2 regions of the Thermosinus thermophiluss DSM 23256 genome follow, and region 1 is predicted to be linked to the other one. Evidence: riboswitches for the same ligand, from Rfam matches in the RefSeq annotation. Region 1 holds a riboswitch; the other holds the start of a gene.

Evidence for each region. Region 1 has a riboswitch for S-adenosylmethionine ahead of BLQ99_RS06195 (methionine ABC transporter ATP-binding protein). Riboswitches for the same ligand answer to the same signal wherever they lie in the genome.
Region 2: it holds a riboswitch for S-adenosylmethionine, as region 1 does, so the genes downstream of both, metK (methionine adenosyltransferase) here and BLQ99_RS06195 (methionine ABC transporter ATP-binding protein) in region 1, are expected to answer to the same signal.

The regions. Positions count from the first base shown of each region.
Region 1 covers NZ_FNBU01000008.1:2,789-10,805, forward strand. The annotation lists gene BLQ99_RS06175 (DHA2 family efflux MFS transporter permease subunit) at 1-752, shown strand, start outside; gene BLQ99_RS06180 (MetQ/NlpA family ABC transporter substrate-binding protein) at 906-1,721, opposite strand; gene BLQ99_RS06185 (MetQ/NlpA family ABC transporter substrate-binding protein) at 1,747-2,565, opposite strand; gene BLQ99_RS06190 (methionine ABC transporter permease) at 2,591-3,244, opposite strand; gene BLQ99_RS06195 (methionine ABC transporter ATP-binding protein) at 3,213-4,271, opposite strand; SAM riboswitch class I at 4,354-4,468, opposite strand; gene BLQ99_RS06200 (YerC/YecD family TrpR-related protein) at 4,648-4,986, shown strand; gene hisZ (ATP phosphoribosyltransferase regulatory subunit) at 4,973-6,160, shown strand; gene BLQ99_RS06210 (HDIG domain-containing metalloprotein) at 6,163-6,690, shown strand; gene BLQ99_RS06215 (D-2-hydroxyacid dehydrogenase) at 6,687-7,640, opposite strand; gene hisG (ATP phosphoribosyltransferase) at 7,791-8,017, shown strand, end outside.
Region 2 covers NZ_FNBU01000009.1:73,448-81,464, forward strand. The annotation lists gene gmk (guanylate kinase) at 1-455, shown strand, start outside; gene rpoZ (DNA-directed RNA polymerase subunit omega) at 470-676, shown strand; gene coaBC (bifunctional phosphopantothenoylcysteine decarboxylase/phosphopantothenate--cysteine ligase CoaBC) at 686-1,888, shown strand; SAM riboswitch class I at 1,940-2,041, shown strand; gene metK (methionine adenosyltransferase) at 2,098-3,288, shown strand; gene BLQ99_RS07100 (heavy-metal-associated domain-containing protein) at 3,353-3,580, shown strand; gene priA (primosomal protein N') at 3,823-6,258, shown strand; gene def (peptide deformylase) at 6,389-6,853, shown strand; gene fmt (methionyl-tRNA formyltransferase) at 6,853-7,794, shown strand; gene BLQ99_RS07120 (DUF116 domain-containing protein) at 7,806-8,017, shown strand, end outside.

The sequences.
Region 1 (8,017 bases):
CGCTGAGCAGTATCGTTATTTTTATCGGGACGATCGGACTGTTTGGCGGCATCTTCCTCGTTCCGCTCTTTATGGAAAATATTCGGGGCTATACGGCGATGCAGACAGGTATGCTGATGTTTCCTTCCGCCCTTACTGCCGGGCTGATGATGCCTGTTGCCGCCAAACTGGCCGATAAGTTCGGCGCTAAGCCGGTTGTCGTTGTCGGCCTCTTTTTCCTAGGAGCCGGTACTTGGCCGCTAATGTACCTCGACATGGATACCAGCTATGAGCATGTCATGCTGGTCATGATTCTGCGGGGGCTGGGGCTGGGGCTGTTCATGATGCCCGTTACCGTCCTTGGGCTGAATACCGTCCCGCTGCCGAAGATTAGCCGTGCGTCCGCGCTTAACAATGCTATCAGGCAGGTCAGCGGTTCATTCGGTATTGCCGTATTGTCGACCGTGCTGCAAAACCGGCAAATCTTTCACTATGCCCATATTGCCGAAGGCTGGAATTTGGCAGCAGACGCCGCCGCTAAAGTGATTACTTACGGTGAACGGCTATTTGTGCAGCACGGCAGCGTAGCGAGCATTGCCAAAATCAAGGCGCTGGCCCTTGCGGCCCAGATCGCCCAGCGACAGTCGTATATTTTCGCTTTCGATGACGCTTTTTTGGTCTTGGCGGCCATTAGTTTTACCGGCATTGTCCCGGCCCTGCTGCTCAAACGGGCCCAAGGCGGGGCCAAAGGGGCAGCGGTAATTATGGAGTAGAAGTAATAATATGACAAAAAAACCAAAAAGACCCAAAAAACAAAAACATGAGAAGGTGTTAAGGGTTCGGCATGGGTGTAACCGTTAAATTTTAAATATAAAAAAGTAGCAGCCCCAGACGGCGTGGTGCCATCTGGGGCTTTGCTTTTTGTGCTACCATGCGGCTACGACAGAACCTTTGAAGTGTTCTTGGATAAACTTTTTGACTTCTTCAGATTGGTAAGCCTTAACTAGCTTTTGGAAAGCCGGATTGTCTTTGTCTTTGGTGCGGACGGCGATGACGTTGGCGTAAGGAGAATTGGCGTCTTCGATGGCGATGGCGTCCCTGGTCGGAACAAGGCCGGCGGTCATGGCATAGTTGGTGTTAATGGCGGCAATATCCACGTCGTCAAGGGAACGGGGAATCTGGGCGGCGTCCAGTTCTTTAATCTTAATATTTTTCGGGTTTTCCGCAATATCGGTAACGGCGGCTTTGAGGCCGGCGTTAGGCTTCAGCTTGATCAGGCCGACTTTTTCCAGGAGCAGGAGGGCGCGGCCGCCGTTGGTCGGGTCGTTGGGGATGGCGACAACGGCGCCTTGTTTAACGTCGGCGATTGATTTGACTTTTTTCGAGTAAATACCCATCGGGAAAATAACCGTTTTGGCGATCGAAACGATGTCATATTTGCGGTCGGCAACCATGTTATCAAGATAGGGCTGGTGCTGGAAACTGTTGGCGTCAATGTCACCCTGGCTTAAAGCCACATTAGGCTGCACGTAGTCGTTGAACTCCACGACCTGGATTTTCAGACCGTCTTTTTCCGCCACTTTTTTGACAACATCCATTATTTCGGCGTGGGGGCCGGCGGTAACGCCCACTTTTATAGGCCGGTCGGACGGCGTGGCGGCTTGTTTGCCGCAGCCGGCCACGAGGCCGAGCGTAAACAGCAGCGCGAGGGCTAATGCGATTGGCTTCGTCCATTTGTGCATTATTGGTTACCTCCTTAACTAAGAATTAGAATGCCGGTACTACCGCACCTTGATATTTTTCGGTGATGAATTTGCGGACTTGATCCGAGGTCAACGCTTTGGTCAGCTTTTGAATTTCCGGGCGGTTTTCATCGCCTTTGCGCACGACCAGAATATTTACATAAGGAGAATCTTTCTGTTCAATAAAGAGGGCGTCTTTCGTAGGCACGAGTTTGGCTTCCAGTGCATAGTTGGTATTGATTACGGCCAAAGTGACATCATCAAGGGCCCGGGGCAGCTGCGGCGCTTCGAGCTCACGGATTTTCACGTTCTTCGGGTTGGCGACAATATCTTTGACGGTGGCGTTGACGCCAACGCCGTCTTTGAGCCCGATCACGCCGGCCTTAGCCAGCAGGGCGAGCGCGCGCCCGCCGTTGGTCGGGTCATTAGGGATGGCAACCACGGCGTCGGTAGGAACGTCATTTAAGTTTTTGATTTTTTTGGAGTAAATGCCCATGGGTTCGATGTGGACGGCAGCGGTGTAAGTGAGCTGAAGGTTGCGCTCGGCGGCAAACTTATTGAGGTAGGGAATATGTTGGAAGAAGTTGGCGTCCAGTTCTTTTTCCGCTACGGCCAGGTTAGGACGGACGTAATCGCTCATTTCCACGATCTGAAGGTCAATGCCCTCTTTTTCCAGAGCCGGTTTAATTACCCGCAGAATTTCGGCGTGGGGAACGGCCGTGGCGCCTACTTTCAGTACCTTTTTATCACTGGCGGTAGCCGGAGCCTGGGTTTTGCCGCCGCAGCCGGCGACGACGGCGGTAAGGGCCAAAATTAAGGCGAGCAATAGGGCGATACGTTTCATGAATGAATTCCTCCTTGTTAATCGTTTATTTTTTGTTCAAACGGCGGGCAAGCCAGTCGCCGCACGACTGGACAAGCTGTACCTGAGCAATAAGGATAATGACGGTTGCGAGCATGATGTCGGCCCGGAAGCGCTGATAGCCGTAGCGGATGGCCAGGTCCCCCAGCCCGCCGCCGCCGATAGCGCCGGCCATGGCCGAATAACCAATCAGGCTGATTACAGTGATCGTCAGGCCAAGCACAATCGAGGGCAGCGCTTCGGGGATGAGTACTTTGGCGATAATTTGCAGCGGGGAAGCGCCCATAGCTTGGGCGGCCTCGATGACGCCGTAGTCGACTTCTTTGAGTGCCGATTCGACGATGCGGCCGACAAAGGGGATAGCGGCAATGCTCAGCGGCACAATGGCCGCATCGGTGCCGATGGATGTCCCGACAATGAGACGGGTCAGGGGAATGATGGCGACCATGAGAATAATGAACGGAGTCGAGCGGGTAGCATTGACGATTGCGCCCAAAACGCGGTTGACAGCGAGGTTTTCCAAAACATGGCCCTTGTCAGTCGTTACCAGGATGACGCCGAGGGGGACGCCAAACAGGGCGGCGATAAAGGCCGACACACCCACCATATAAGTAGTTTCCCATAACGACTCAGCCAACAGCACGAGCATTTCTTGCGACATAACCAATCACCTCTATTCCTAAATCTCGCGCCCGCAAGTAGTTGAGGGCGTTCTGGATGCCGGCCTGGTCGCCGGACAGTTCGACAATCAAGGTACCGAAAGGAGTGTGCTTGATGTGGTCGATATTGCCGTAAAGGATGCTGGTGTCAACATTAAACCGGCGGATCATGCCGGCAATTATGGGTTCTTCGGCCGTACGGCCAATGAAGGACAGGCGCAGAATAAGATTGGAGTCCGGCAGCGGTGTGGGCGAAAAGACGGTATTGGCAAAGAATTCGGGCAGGTCATGGTTGACAATGGTGCGGATGAATTCGCGCGTTGTTGCCGTCTGGGGACGGGTGAAGACGTCGAGTACCGGGCCTTCTTCAATAATGACGCCGTTTTCGATGACGGCCACGCGGTCGCAGATTTCTTTAATAACCTGCATTTCGTGAGTGATTAGCACAATGGTCAGCTGCAGTTTTTGATTGATGTCAAAGAGCAGTTTCAAAATGGATTGTGTAGTCTGCGGGTCAAGGGCGGAAGTGGCTTCGTCGCATAAGAGCACTTTTGGCCGGCTGGCTAAGGCGCGGGCAATACCGACCCGCTGTTTTTGACCGCCGCTGAGCTGGGACGGATACTGGTCCCGTTTATCGGCAAGCCCCACCAGTTCAAGGAGCGGCAAAACAGCCTGTGCAATTTCCGTTTTGCTTTTGCCGGCCAACTCAAGCGGGAAGGCTACATTTTCATAGACGGTGCGGGAAGACAGCAGGTTAAAGTGCTGAAAAATCATGCCGATTTTTTTGCGTCGCTCGCGCAAGTTTTTTTCGGACATCGTCGTTAGTTCTTCACCGTCGACCACTACCGAGCCGCGGGTTGGCCGCTCCAGCATATTGATGCACCGGATTAACGTACTCTTGCCGGCGCCGCTTTTACCAATGACACCGAAAATTTCACCGCGGCGCACTTCCAGGTTTATGCCTTTAAGAGCATGGACCGCTCCGTTAGTGCCGGGATAGACCTTTTCAATGCCGGTCAGTTTAATCATTTTTCTTCTCTCTCCTTTCCTGGGCATAAAGAAAACCTCTTCGCAGACGAAGAGGTTTTTGTTCTGTAAACAGAAACTCCCCCCCTCATCTGTCAGAACCTATCCGTTCTGCAGGAATTGGCACCGTTTCGCATCCGAAGGTGCGATGGTTGCCGCGGCGTCATCGGGCCAGTCCCTCAGCCAGCTCTTGATGAAAGAGTGTTTCGATATGCCGTTGTTGAGTTACATGCTATCATGTATAGCAATGTCTGTCAAGAAAAAATTAAAATTGCATTTTCATAAATTAAAGAATAAAAGACGTAAAGGCAGGAAAGAAATGAGAGAGGGCGAATAGTATGCTCAGAATGGTAATGCGTGCACGGGAGGAGTGTGGATTATGCCCGTTAACCCTAAGCTAAAAGAGCCTTTAACCGACCAATTGTTCCGGGCCATTTTACTGCTCGCCAATGAGGAGGAATGTTATCAGTTTTTTGAAGATATCTGTACCATCAGCGAGATAAAAGCCATGGCACAACGCCTGGAGGTGGCGCGGATGCTGAAGGCCGGTCATATCTACGACGACATTGTCGAGCGCACCGGGGCCAGCACGGCCACGATCAGCCGGGTCAAGCGCTGCTTGCACTATGGCGCTGACGGCTACAAAATCATTCTCGCCCGGTTGGAAGAGCAGGAAGAGCGTTTGCGGCAGGAGGATGCAGGCCATGAACCAAAATGAGTTTGTACCGCAAATTCCGTACGGGACACGGGATTTTTTACCCCGCGATGCGAAAAAAAAGCGCTTGGTGGAAAGCGCCCTTGCCGGCCTATTTACCCGGTGGGGTTATGACGAGGTAATTACGCCTACATTTGAGTATCTGGACATTTTATCGGTCGGTGCCGACCAAGAAATAGTTCAGCATATGTTCAAATTTCTCGATAAAAATAACCGGCTATTAGCGCTCCGGCCGGATATGACTACGCCTATTGCCCGGGTAGCGGCTACCCGGCTCCGCGAACAGCCGGTACCGCTGCGGCTGTTTTATTTGACTAACGTTTTCCGGTACGAGCAGGCCCAAGCCGGTCGACAATGCGAATTCTACCAGGCCGGTATAGAACTGCTGGGCACGGCGGGGCCTGCCGCCGATGCCGAGGTCGTAGCGCTGGCGGCCACGGCCATGCGGGAGGCAGGGCTGACCGTCTTTCAGATCAGCCTCGGTCAGGTGGAATTTATTAACGGTCTAATGAATGAATGCGAATTACCGCCGGCCGAGCGCCAGCGGATTAAAAATTGCCTGGTGCAGCGCGATCTAGTCGGCCTGGACGAGGCTCTGGCGACGAGCTCCTTATCGCCGGCCGGGCAGGCGCTTTTTAAGCGTATTCCGCTGCTCCACGGGCGGGAAAATATGCTTGATGCGGCCTATGGCATGGTGAGCAACGATATGAGCCGCCGCGCCCTCGATAACCTGGCGGAGATTTACCGGCTCCTTGAGTATTACGGCGTAAGCGGGCATGTCTCTTTTGATTTGGGAATAATCCGGAATTTTGACTATTATACGGGGGCTGTTTTTGAAGGCTATACGCCGGGCCTAGGCTTCCCCCTTTGCGGCGGCGGGCGTTACGATGGCATGGCAGGCGCTTTTGGGAAGGAATATCCGGCTACCGGTTTTGCTCTCGGCATCGAGCGCCTTATGCTGGCCCTTGAGCGGCAGGGTCTGACCCTGGACGGCGACGTTAAGGACGTCTATATTGGCTGGGCGCCGGGGCGGCTGAATGAGGCGATTGCGCTGACTGGCGAGCTCCGCGCGGCAGGGCGTATCGTCGGTCTTGGACTTCAGCCGCAGGATAAGGCGGCGGCCGAAGCCTGCCGTCAAGCCATGGGCTATGCTAAACTCATTTATATTGGTGGTTGAAAATGCACAAACGGGTACGGCAATTTTTCGCCGCGGTGACAGCCCGCATCAGTGAACAGGACAGGAGGTTTGTTAATCAGCACTTAACCAAAGCCGAGCAACAACTGTTTTGGCAGATGAGCGTGCCAGACCAGCGGCATGCGCTTAACGTGGCATATACGGCGGCCAAACTCGCGGCACAGCGTCCGGCGGCAAATTGGGAAACCGCGGTTAAAAGCGCGCTGCTCCATGACGTGGGACGGAGGCGGGGCGATATGAGCGTGACCGACAAGGTCTTGGCCGTCCTGGCCCATAAACTGGCGCCCCGGTGGGCGCGACAATGGGCAAAAGAAGGGCGTGGCGGAATTATTGCCAATCTCCGCCACGCCCTGTATATATATTTTAATCATGCCGAACGCAGCGCCCGTTTGCTCGAAACCGTCGGCACCCAGCGGGCGGTGGTTGATGCTGTCCGCAAACACCATAGCGCTCCGGCGCCAGGCGATACGCCGGAGCTAAATATATTGCGGGAAGCGGATGACAAGCATTAATAGCCCTTCTGCTTATCGACGACGTTGAACATTTCGCCGCCTTGGCAGAAACGGGCCAGGTTGTCGGCGAACAGTTTTACCGCCCGGTCGAGGTAGTAGGGGGACAAAGCGGCCAGGTGGGGAGTAATGATAACATTAGGCATATCCCACAGGGGGCTGTTTTCCGGCAATGGTTCGTGCTCGAAAACATCAAGGCCGGCGCCTTGAATGAGACCCTGCTCGAGAGCGGTAACGAGATCGGCTTCGCGCACCACCGTTCCGCGGGCGATATTTATGAAATAGGCCGTGCGTTTCATGGCTTCAAAATGCTCCAGCCGGAAATACTCCCGCGTTTCTTCCGTCTGCGGCAAGGCGACAACGACAAAATCGGACTGGGCCAGCATGTCGACAAGCCGGTCCGGGGTATAGAGCTTATCGACAAAAATTTCCGTTGTCATCTCGCGTTTGGTGGCGAGAACATTCATTCCCAATCCCTTGGCCTTTTTGGCAATTTCCCGGCCGATGCTGCCGAGACCGACAATACCGATTGTTTTTTCATGCAATTCGTCGGTGGGAACGCGCTTCCACCGTTTTTCTGTCTGTTGACGGATTAAACGGTTGAGGCCGCGGGTAAAGGCCAACATGAGGGCCAGAACGTGCTCGGAAACAGGAATGCCATGAATCCCCCTGGAGTTGGTTAGAATGACGGAACTAGCTTGTATTTCCGGAAAGACAAGGTTTTCCACGCCGGCGCTCAGGGCATGCACCCATTTCAATTTGGGAGCGGCTAAAAACAATTCCCGAATATCCATCCAGCCCCAGGACACCAGGATATCCGTATCAGCAATAAAGCTGGCCGCTTGGGCCAATTCACTCGTATGGACGGTAATGCCCGGCATTACGCCGGTGATAGTTTTAACATGCCGCTCGGCCAGGTGGTTGAGGACAAGGATATTGAGTGCGGGTATCATAATGCCCCTCCCTTATGCTAGTTAGTATTCTGCCAAATACTTCTACGTATTCATATAAATTCCTGGTAAGAGGATTGACGAAATTTCTCCATACATGGTAATATATTATCATATTAATACTTTAATTAATTAAAGAAATGAGGGGGATTCATGACAGCAGTGGACATGAATTACCTAACAGTAGCGCTGCCCAAAGGCAAGCTCTTTGACAAGGCGGTGCGGATGCTGGCCGGAGTCGGCTGCGCCGCTGAAGGTTTAAGCCAGGATTCGCGCAAGCTTGTTATCAGCAATGATGACGCCAAAGTTCGTTTCATTATCACTAAGACGAGCGATTTACCCACCTATGTGGAATATGGTGCTGCCGACATCGGGATTAT
Region 2 (8,017 bases), on a different contig from region 1:
AAAAATTTCAAGCCATGATTGAAAACGATGAGCTGCTTGAATGGGCCGAAGTGTACGGGAACTTTTATGGAACACCGCGGCAATATGTAATGGATTTACTAAATGGTGGCAAGGATGTTTTGTTGGAGATCGATATCCAGGGCGCGTTGCAGATTAAAAAGAAGTTTCCCCAGGGGGTATTCATATATATCTTGCCGCCCTCTTTGGACGAACTGGCGGATCGCATTCATAAACGAGGGACTGACAGTGCTGAAGCGATTAAACAACGGTTAAGCTGTGTAACGAGTGAATTAAGCTGCGCTTATAACTACCATTATTTGGTTGTGAACGACGAAGTGGAGCGTGCAGTACACAAAATAGCCGCAATTATTACGGCGGAAAAATGCCGGGTGGAGCGCAACAATGGCTTGATTGACAGCATTTGTCAAACTTCACGGAACGTACTAAAACTTTAAAGGAGGGAGTCTGGTTGATTCGTCCATCCTTAGACGTTTTAATTGATAAAGTTGACAGTAAATATACATTAGTCGTTCTTGCAGCAAAGCGGGCCCGGGAAATTATGAATGGTGAGCCTCCGCTTGTGGAAAGCAAATCGAATAAACCCGTTACCATAGCCTTGGAAGAGGTTGCCCAAGGCAAAATTACTTATGAACGTACCAAGACAGGTATTAAGTAGGAGGCCACCGTGATGAAGGGCAAAAATATTGTCCTGGGCGTTAGCGGCGGCATTGCCGCTTATAAAAGTGTGGAAATAGTCAGCCGTTTGCGGAAAGCCGGGAGTTCTGTTCATGTTATTATGACCAAGTCGGCTACTGAATTTGTTACACCCCTTACTTTTCGGGAGATAAGCGGTAATCCGGTAGTTGTTGATATGTGGGAAGAACCGAAAAACTGGAATGTTCAGCATATTGCATTGGCCACTTTGGCCGATTTATTTTTAATAGCCCCTGCAACTGCCAACATTATTGGCAAAATTGCCAACGGTATTGCCGATGATATGCTTTCAACGACTGTGATGGCTACCAAAGCGCCGATAGTACTGGCGCCAGCCATGAATAGCAATATGTATCTAAATCCTATTGTCCAGCAAAATTTGCAAAAACTGGCTGGATTGGGCTATCACATTATTGAACCCGCAACAGGCATGCTGGCCTGCGGGGTGGAAGGTCCCGGACGTTTGCCCGAGCCGGAGATAATTGTTGCCAAAGTGGATGAACTGCTCCGGCCGCACGGTGTACTGGCCGGAAAGCGAATTTTGGTTACTGCCGGCGGTACGCGGGAACCGCTCGATCCAGTGCGTTATTTAGGCAACCGGTCGAGTGGCAAAATGGGCTATGCAATCGCCGAAGCAGCGGCGCTCCGCGGCGCGGAGGTTATTCTCGTCTCCGGCTCCACCGGATTAAACCCGCCACGGGGTGTTTTAGTAAAAATGGTGGAAACAGCGGAAGAGATGCGGCAGGCCGTGTTGGCCGAATATGCTGCCTGTGATGTAGTGATTAAGGCGGCGGCTGTGGCCGATTATCGGCCTAAAGAAATAGCTGAGCATAAAATCAAAAAAACCGGGGAGACGCTTACTCTTGTTTTGGAAAAAAACCCGGATATTTTACGGGAGTTGGGAGCGTTGAAGCGCCACCAGATCCTGGTGGGGTTCGCCGCTGAAACGCAGGACTTGCTTGGTAATGCCCAGGAAAAGTTGGCCAAGAAAAATCTTGATATGATAGTAGCTAATGATGTTACGCTCCCGGGTGCGGGTTTTAACGCCGACACTAATATTGTTAAGCTTATTTACCGTGATGGTAGTGTTGAAGAACTAGAACAAATGCCAAAAAAGCGTGTTGCGGAAATTGTTCTTGACAGAATTTGCGATTTATTGACAAAAAGAGGTTGATTTTTTTCTTGTTTTACTTTAAAATTGCTTTGGTGAAAATTACATATACTATACTCATCAAGAGTTGGTGGAGGGACTGGCCCGATGAAACCGCGGCAACCATTTGGCAAGTCCAAAACGGTGCCAATTCCGGCGCATGGCGCGAGATGGGGAGTATACGACCAAAGCCTCCCTTATGGGAGTTTTTTTATTGATTAGGAGGTGCACAAATGGAAAAAAAACGGGTATTATTTACTTCGGAATCGGTTACCGAAGGGCATCCGGACAAAATTGCCGATCAAATTTCTGACAGTATTCTCGACGCAATCCTTGCCCAAGACCCCATGGCCCGTGTCGCTTGTGAAACTTTAGTAACAACCGGCCTTGTCCACGTGGTAGGAGAAATTACAACGTCTTGCTATGTCGATATTCCGAAGATTGTGCGGGAGACCATCAAAGAGATTGGGTATACCCGTGCAAAATTCGGTTTTGACGGTGATACCTGTGGTGTGATGACATCAATTGACGAGCAGTCGCCGGATATCGCGATGGGCGTAAATAAAGCGCTGGAAGCTAAACGCGGCGAGATGGATGAATTCGAGGCAATCGGTGCCGGTGACCAAGGCATGATGTTCGGCTATGCAACTAATGAGACCCCCGAATTCATGCCATTGCCTATTGCCTTAGCTCACCGTTTGGCCCGCCGGCTGGCCGAAGTTCGTAAAAACGGTGAACTTGCTTACCTGCGTCCTGATGGAAAAACCCAGGTGACAGTAGAGTATATGGATGGCAAGCCGGTTCGTGTGGATACCATTGTCGTTTCGGCTCAACACAGCCCTGACGTGGATCTTGCCACCATTGAAAAAGATATCATCGCCAAAGTTATTACTCCCGTTGTCCCCGGAGATATGCTAGATGCTCAAACCAAATATTATATTAATCCTACCGGCCGTTTTGTCGTTGGTGGGCCGCAGGGAGATGCCGGCCTGACTGGGCGCAAAATTATTGTCGATACCTATGGCGGCATGGCCCGTCACGGCGGCGGCGCTTTTTCCGGCAAAGACCCCACTAAAGTCGACCGGTCAGCAGCTTATGCCGCTCGCTATGTGGCCAAAAATGTTGTAGCCGCCGGCTTGGCCGATAAGTGTGAAATTCAGTTAGCCTACGCAATCGGTATTGCCCGCCCGGTATCGATTATGGTTGAGACTTTTGGTACCGCTAAAATTCCCGAAAGCCGCATTGTCGAACTTATTCAAAAGCATTTTGACCTCCGTCCGGCCGGTATCATCAAAAGCCTGAACTTACGTCGTCCTATCTACCGCCAGACAGCAGCTTACGGACATTTTGGCCGAACGGATATTGACCTTCCGTGGGAGCGAACCGATAAAGCGGAAATTTTACGGCGGGAAGCAAATCTTTAATTTTAACCGCTGGTACTGGCAATACTAACATCATAGAGATAAGCCAAAGGGGGTTAGTATTGCAGTGCCTGTTTCAAAAACAATCAAGAAGTCGGTATATTCGATTGGCGGTCTTAAGGGTGATCATTGCCGTGACCGCATTGAGCACACCTTAAGCCATCTTGACGGGATTACCGATGTCGATGTTAATCTAAATACCAGACAAGTTACGGTTGAGTATGACGCTAATATAATCGCCAGCGGCTATATTGAAGAAACTTTGCAGACGCTCGGATATTCCATCCGCAGGTAGGCTATTTATTATGCGGTACCGTTTTACGCCGCTGGGAAAGCGTCGCTTGAAACGTTTTTTTAAACGTCAGCCTATGGATACGTGTTTTGAGTTAGATGAGTTCCTGGCCGGTTATGAACAAAATGATGACCGGTAGCAGGTATTTCCGGCCTAAGCTAGAATTATCTAGATTATACCGAACAGCGAAGTAAGATGTACTGTTTGCTGCAAACAGTACTCTTCTTTTTTATGAGGTGAAGAAAATGGGGCGCATTGCGGAAGTGGCCATCAATATTCCGGTACGGACTATCGCTGCCACCTTTTCTTATCTGGTTCCGCCGGAATTGGCGTTTGTCGGCAGGGGATGGCGTGTGCGGGTGCCTTTTGGCCAACGCGAGGCCGAAGGCTTTGTTGTTGCCGTCAAAGAGCAGGCCGAGGCAGAAGGGTTAAAGCCCTTATTGAGCGTGTTGGACAATGAGCCATGGTTTGATGAAAATATGCTGCAAACGGCCGAGTGGATGAGCAATTACTATTTGTGTCCGCTCGCCGAAGCTTTGCGCCTGTTTGTGCCCGGAAGAGGAGAATTAAAAAGTCATACCGCATATCGTTTGAACGAAAAAGAGAGCGAACCAGAATTTTTCTTTCCTCGCCAAATTTCAGACGAAATGCGCGAGGTGCTTAATCATTTACGTGTAAAGGGCCTGACTACCCAAAAACAACTTGTTACAGAATTTGGCCCGAGCGTGTTAAATGTTCTCCGTAAATTGGAGCGGTTGAATTTGGTCGAACGGGCAGCAACGAGTACATCGAAGTTCCGACCGCGGTTTGAGCAGCGGCTGATGCTTGCAGTAAGCCGTCAAGAAGCCGCGAAAGCTCTTGACCGCCTAACAGGCAAACCAGCGCAACAGCGGCTGCTGGCAGTCCTACTGGAAGAGTCAGAACTAACACCAACTTGCCTAAAACAGCACCGGATCAGTGCGGATACAGTTAAACGTCTTATTGCAGCCGGCTTAGTCCGCAGTGAACGGCGGCGGGTGATGCGAAATAGTTATGCACAATTGTATCGCGGGACGCCGCCGCAGGGAGCTCGATTTGCATTGACGAACGAGCAGCGCCAGGCCGTTGCCCAAATCATAGCAGCTATTGCTTCAAGAGAGTATAAGTCTTTTCTTATTCATGGCGTAACCGGGAGCGGCAAAACGCAAGTATATATTGAGGCAGCAGCGGCGGCAAGACAGCAGGGTCGGCAGGTTATTATGATGGTGCCGGAAATTGCCCTGACAGGCCAGACCGTTTCCCGGTTTAAAGAGCGGTTTGGGGAAGACGTAGTCGTGGTTCACAGCCGCCTGTCAGCAGGCGAGCGTCACGATGCCTGGCAACGAATCCGGTCCGGCGAAGCGGGTATAGTGATTGGCGCTCGCTCTGCCGTGTTTGCCCCTTGTGCAAAAATTGGCCTTATTATATTGGACGAAGAACACGAGTTTACATATAAACAGGAAGAAAGTCCCCGTTATCATACACGTGAGGTGGCCCTTACCCGGGCGAGACAGGCAGGAGCGCCGGTAGTGCTTGGCAGTGCGACTCCGTCATTAGAAAGTTACTATCAAGCCCTTTCGGGCAAGCACATTTTGCTAACCTTGTCTGAGCGTGTAGATGGCCAGGTCTTGCCAGCGGTGACGGTGGTAGACATGCGTGAGGAGCTGGCGGCCGGGCGCCGGGGGGTAATTTCTCAGCCACTACGCGAACTGCTAACGCAGACCCGTCGTGAAGGAGGACAAGCTATTATTTTACTGAACCGCAGGGGCTATGCCACGTTTGTGTTATGCCGGGAATGCGGTTATGTCTTGCGATGTGAGCACTGTGACGTTTCGCTTGTTTATCACGCCACGGATAAAACAATTAGGTGTCATTATTGCCAAAAGACGCGGCAGGCGCCCAATCTTTGCCCGGCTTGCGGCAGCCGCTATATTCGCTATTTTGGAACGGGCACGCAGAAGGTAGAAGAAGAACTGGCCGAGCTTTTTCCCGAAGCCCGGGTGGTAAGGATGGATCAGGATACCACGACCGGCAAGATGGCGCATGAACGCATACTCTCTGCATTTTCGCGGGGAGAATACGATATACTGCTAGGGACACAAATGGTCGCAAAAGGAATTGATATCCCAAACGTAACGGCTGTTGGCATTATTGCCGCTGATACATCATTGAATCTTCCAGATTTTCGCGCCGCGGAAAAGACGTTTTCCCTAATAACGCAGGCGGCCGGCAGGGCAGGGCGGGGCAGCCGGCCGGGGCATGTCGTCGTCCAGACGTATAATCCCGAACACTATGCAATTAAAGCCGGCGCCGCCCACGATTACCAAGCTTTTTATAATATTGAAGCCGCGTATCGCCGTCAACTGTATTATCCTCCTTTTGGAGGATTAATAAAATTAACTGTACACGGGACTGAGGAAACGCTTGTTTGTCGCCAGGCGCAAAATTTGGCCGATGAATTGAAACGGTCGCTTGGTAGTATTGGGAAAACGCAAGTGGTAGGCCCGTTTCCTGCTCCAATTGCCAAGATTGAAGATATTTTCCGCATGAATATTTTAGTCAAAAGTAATACGATGGCGGAAGTTAAGGAAACGCTTGCTAGTATGGGAATTGCTTCACGACGCGACGTTATTCTCGATATTGATCCACTTAACCTATTGTAGGTGGGTGGATTATTATGATGCTGTTTTTCGGGCAATTTAGTATTACGATCGTGTCACGAACGGTGGATAGCGTTTTTCCATTTTTTATGTTAGAATTGGACATAAGTAAATACCGATTAAGGAGGTACGCATGTCAGTCCTAGAGATAAAAAAAGCCGGCGATAAAGTTCTAAAAGAAAAAGCCGCGCCGGTGGGTAAAATTGACCGCAAAGTCAAACAATTACTGGATGATATGGCCCAGACCATGTATGCTGCAGAAGGAGTGGGATTGGCAGCGCCGCAGGTAGGTGCCTCGTTACGAATTATTGTTATCGATGTCGGTGACGGGCTTATCGAATTAATTAATCCTGTGATTGTTGCAGCAGAAGGCAGCGAAACAAATACCGAGGGCTGTCTCAGCGTTCCGGGGGTATACGGTGAAGTGGAAAGATATGCCCAGGTAGTTGTCGAGGGATTGGAGCGTTCAGGGAAAAAAGTGCGCATTACTGGCACCGGTTTGCTGGCGCGGGCACTGCAGCATGAGATTGACCACCTTGATGGCGTGCTGTTTATTGAAAAAGCAAAAACATTATACAAGGGGCAAGGACAGGAGTAATGGGGAAGCTGCGCGTTGTATTTATGGGTACTCCTGATTTTGCCGTGCCGACACTCGAAAAGCTGCTGGCTGCTAAGCACGACATAGTTGCCGTTGTCACTCAGCCGGACCGTCCCAAAGGACGGGGACAGCGGCTGGCAGCTTCGCCGGTCAAAGAGTTTGCCACCCGCCAGGGACTAACCGTTTTACAACCGGAAAAAATTAAAGATCCGGCCTTTATTGACAGGATGATCCAAATCCGGCCAGACGTTATCGTTGTCGTGGCTTTCGGCCAGTTTCTCCCGAAAGGGTTGCTCGATCTGCCTCCGCTTGGTTGCATTAATGTTCACGCTTCTTTACTGCCCCAATACCGGGGTGCAGCCCCTATTCACTGGGCAATCATAAACGGTGAAACGAAAACAGGCGTTACTATCATGCAGATGGATATTGGAATGGATACGGGGGACATGATATTAAAAGCTGAAACTCCTATCGGGCCGGACGAAACGACAGGAGAGCTGCACGATCGGTTAAAATGGATGGGAGCTGAATTGTTAGTCCGGTCGCTAGAACTGCTGGTGGCTGGCAATGCTCCCCGGATACCGCAGGATAACGGCGCGGCCAGTTATGCTCCGCTGCTAACCAGGGATATTGAACAGGTGGACTGGTACCGGTCGGCCATAAATGTCCATAATCTGGTTCGCGGTCTTAACCCCTGGCCCGGGGCATATACGATGCACGGCGGTAAAACGCTTAAAGTTTGGCGTACACGGATTATCGACGGTCATGCCCGGTCTGTTTCGCCAGGTACGGTGGTTGACGTGTGCCATGACGGGATCGTAGTTGCGACCGGTCAAGGTCTTATTCAGCTCACGGAAGTTCAACCGGAAAGTAAGAAACGGATGCAGGCCTGCGAGTACGCACGGGGATATAGCCTTTGTGCGGGCGACATTTTAGGATAGAGGTGTATGTAATGATTCAGGCAGTGCCCCGTCCTAAAAAACGGTTATTTTTAACTCTTGCCATTACCAGTTTGGGGTTAGCGACCCTTTCTACATATGGTTTATGGAAAGTCAGCTTTCCCGGTCTGGCAAATATTAGCGCCTATCTGCCGCTTATATTAGGGATTTTGCTAGCCGGTATTGTTTTGGCTATTACCGTAGGGGTAACGGGTATTATTTTGGC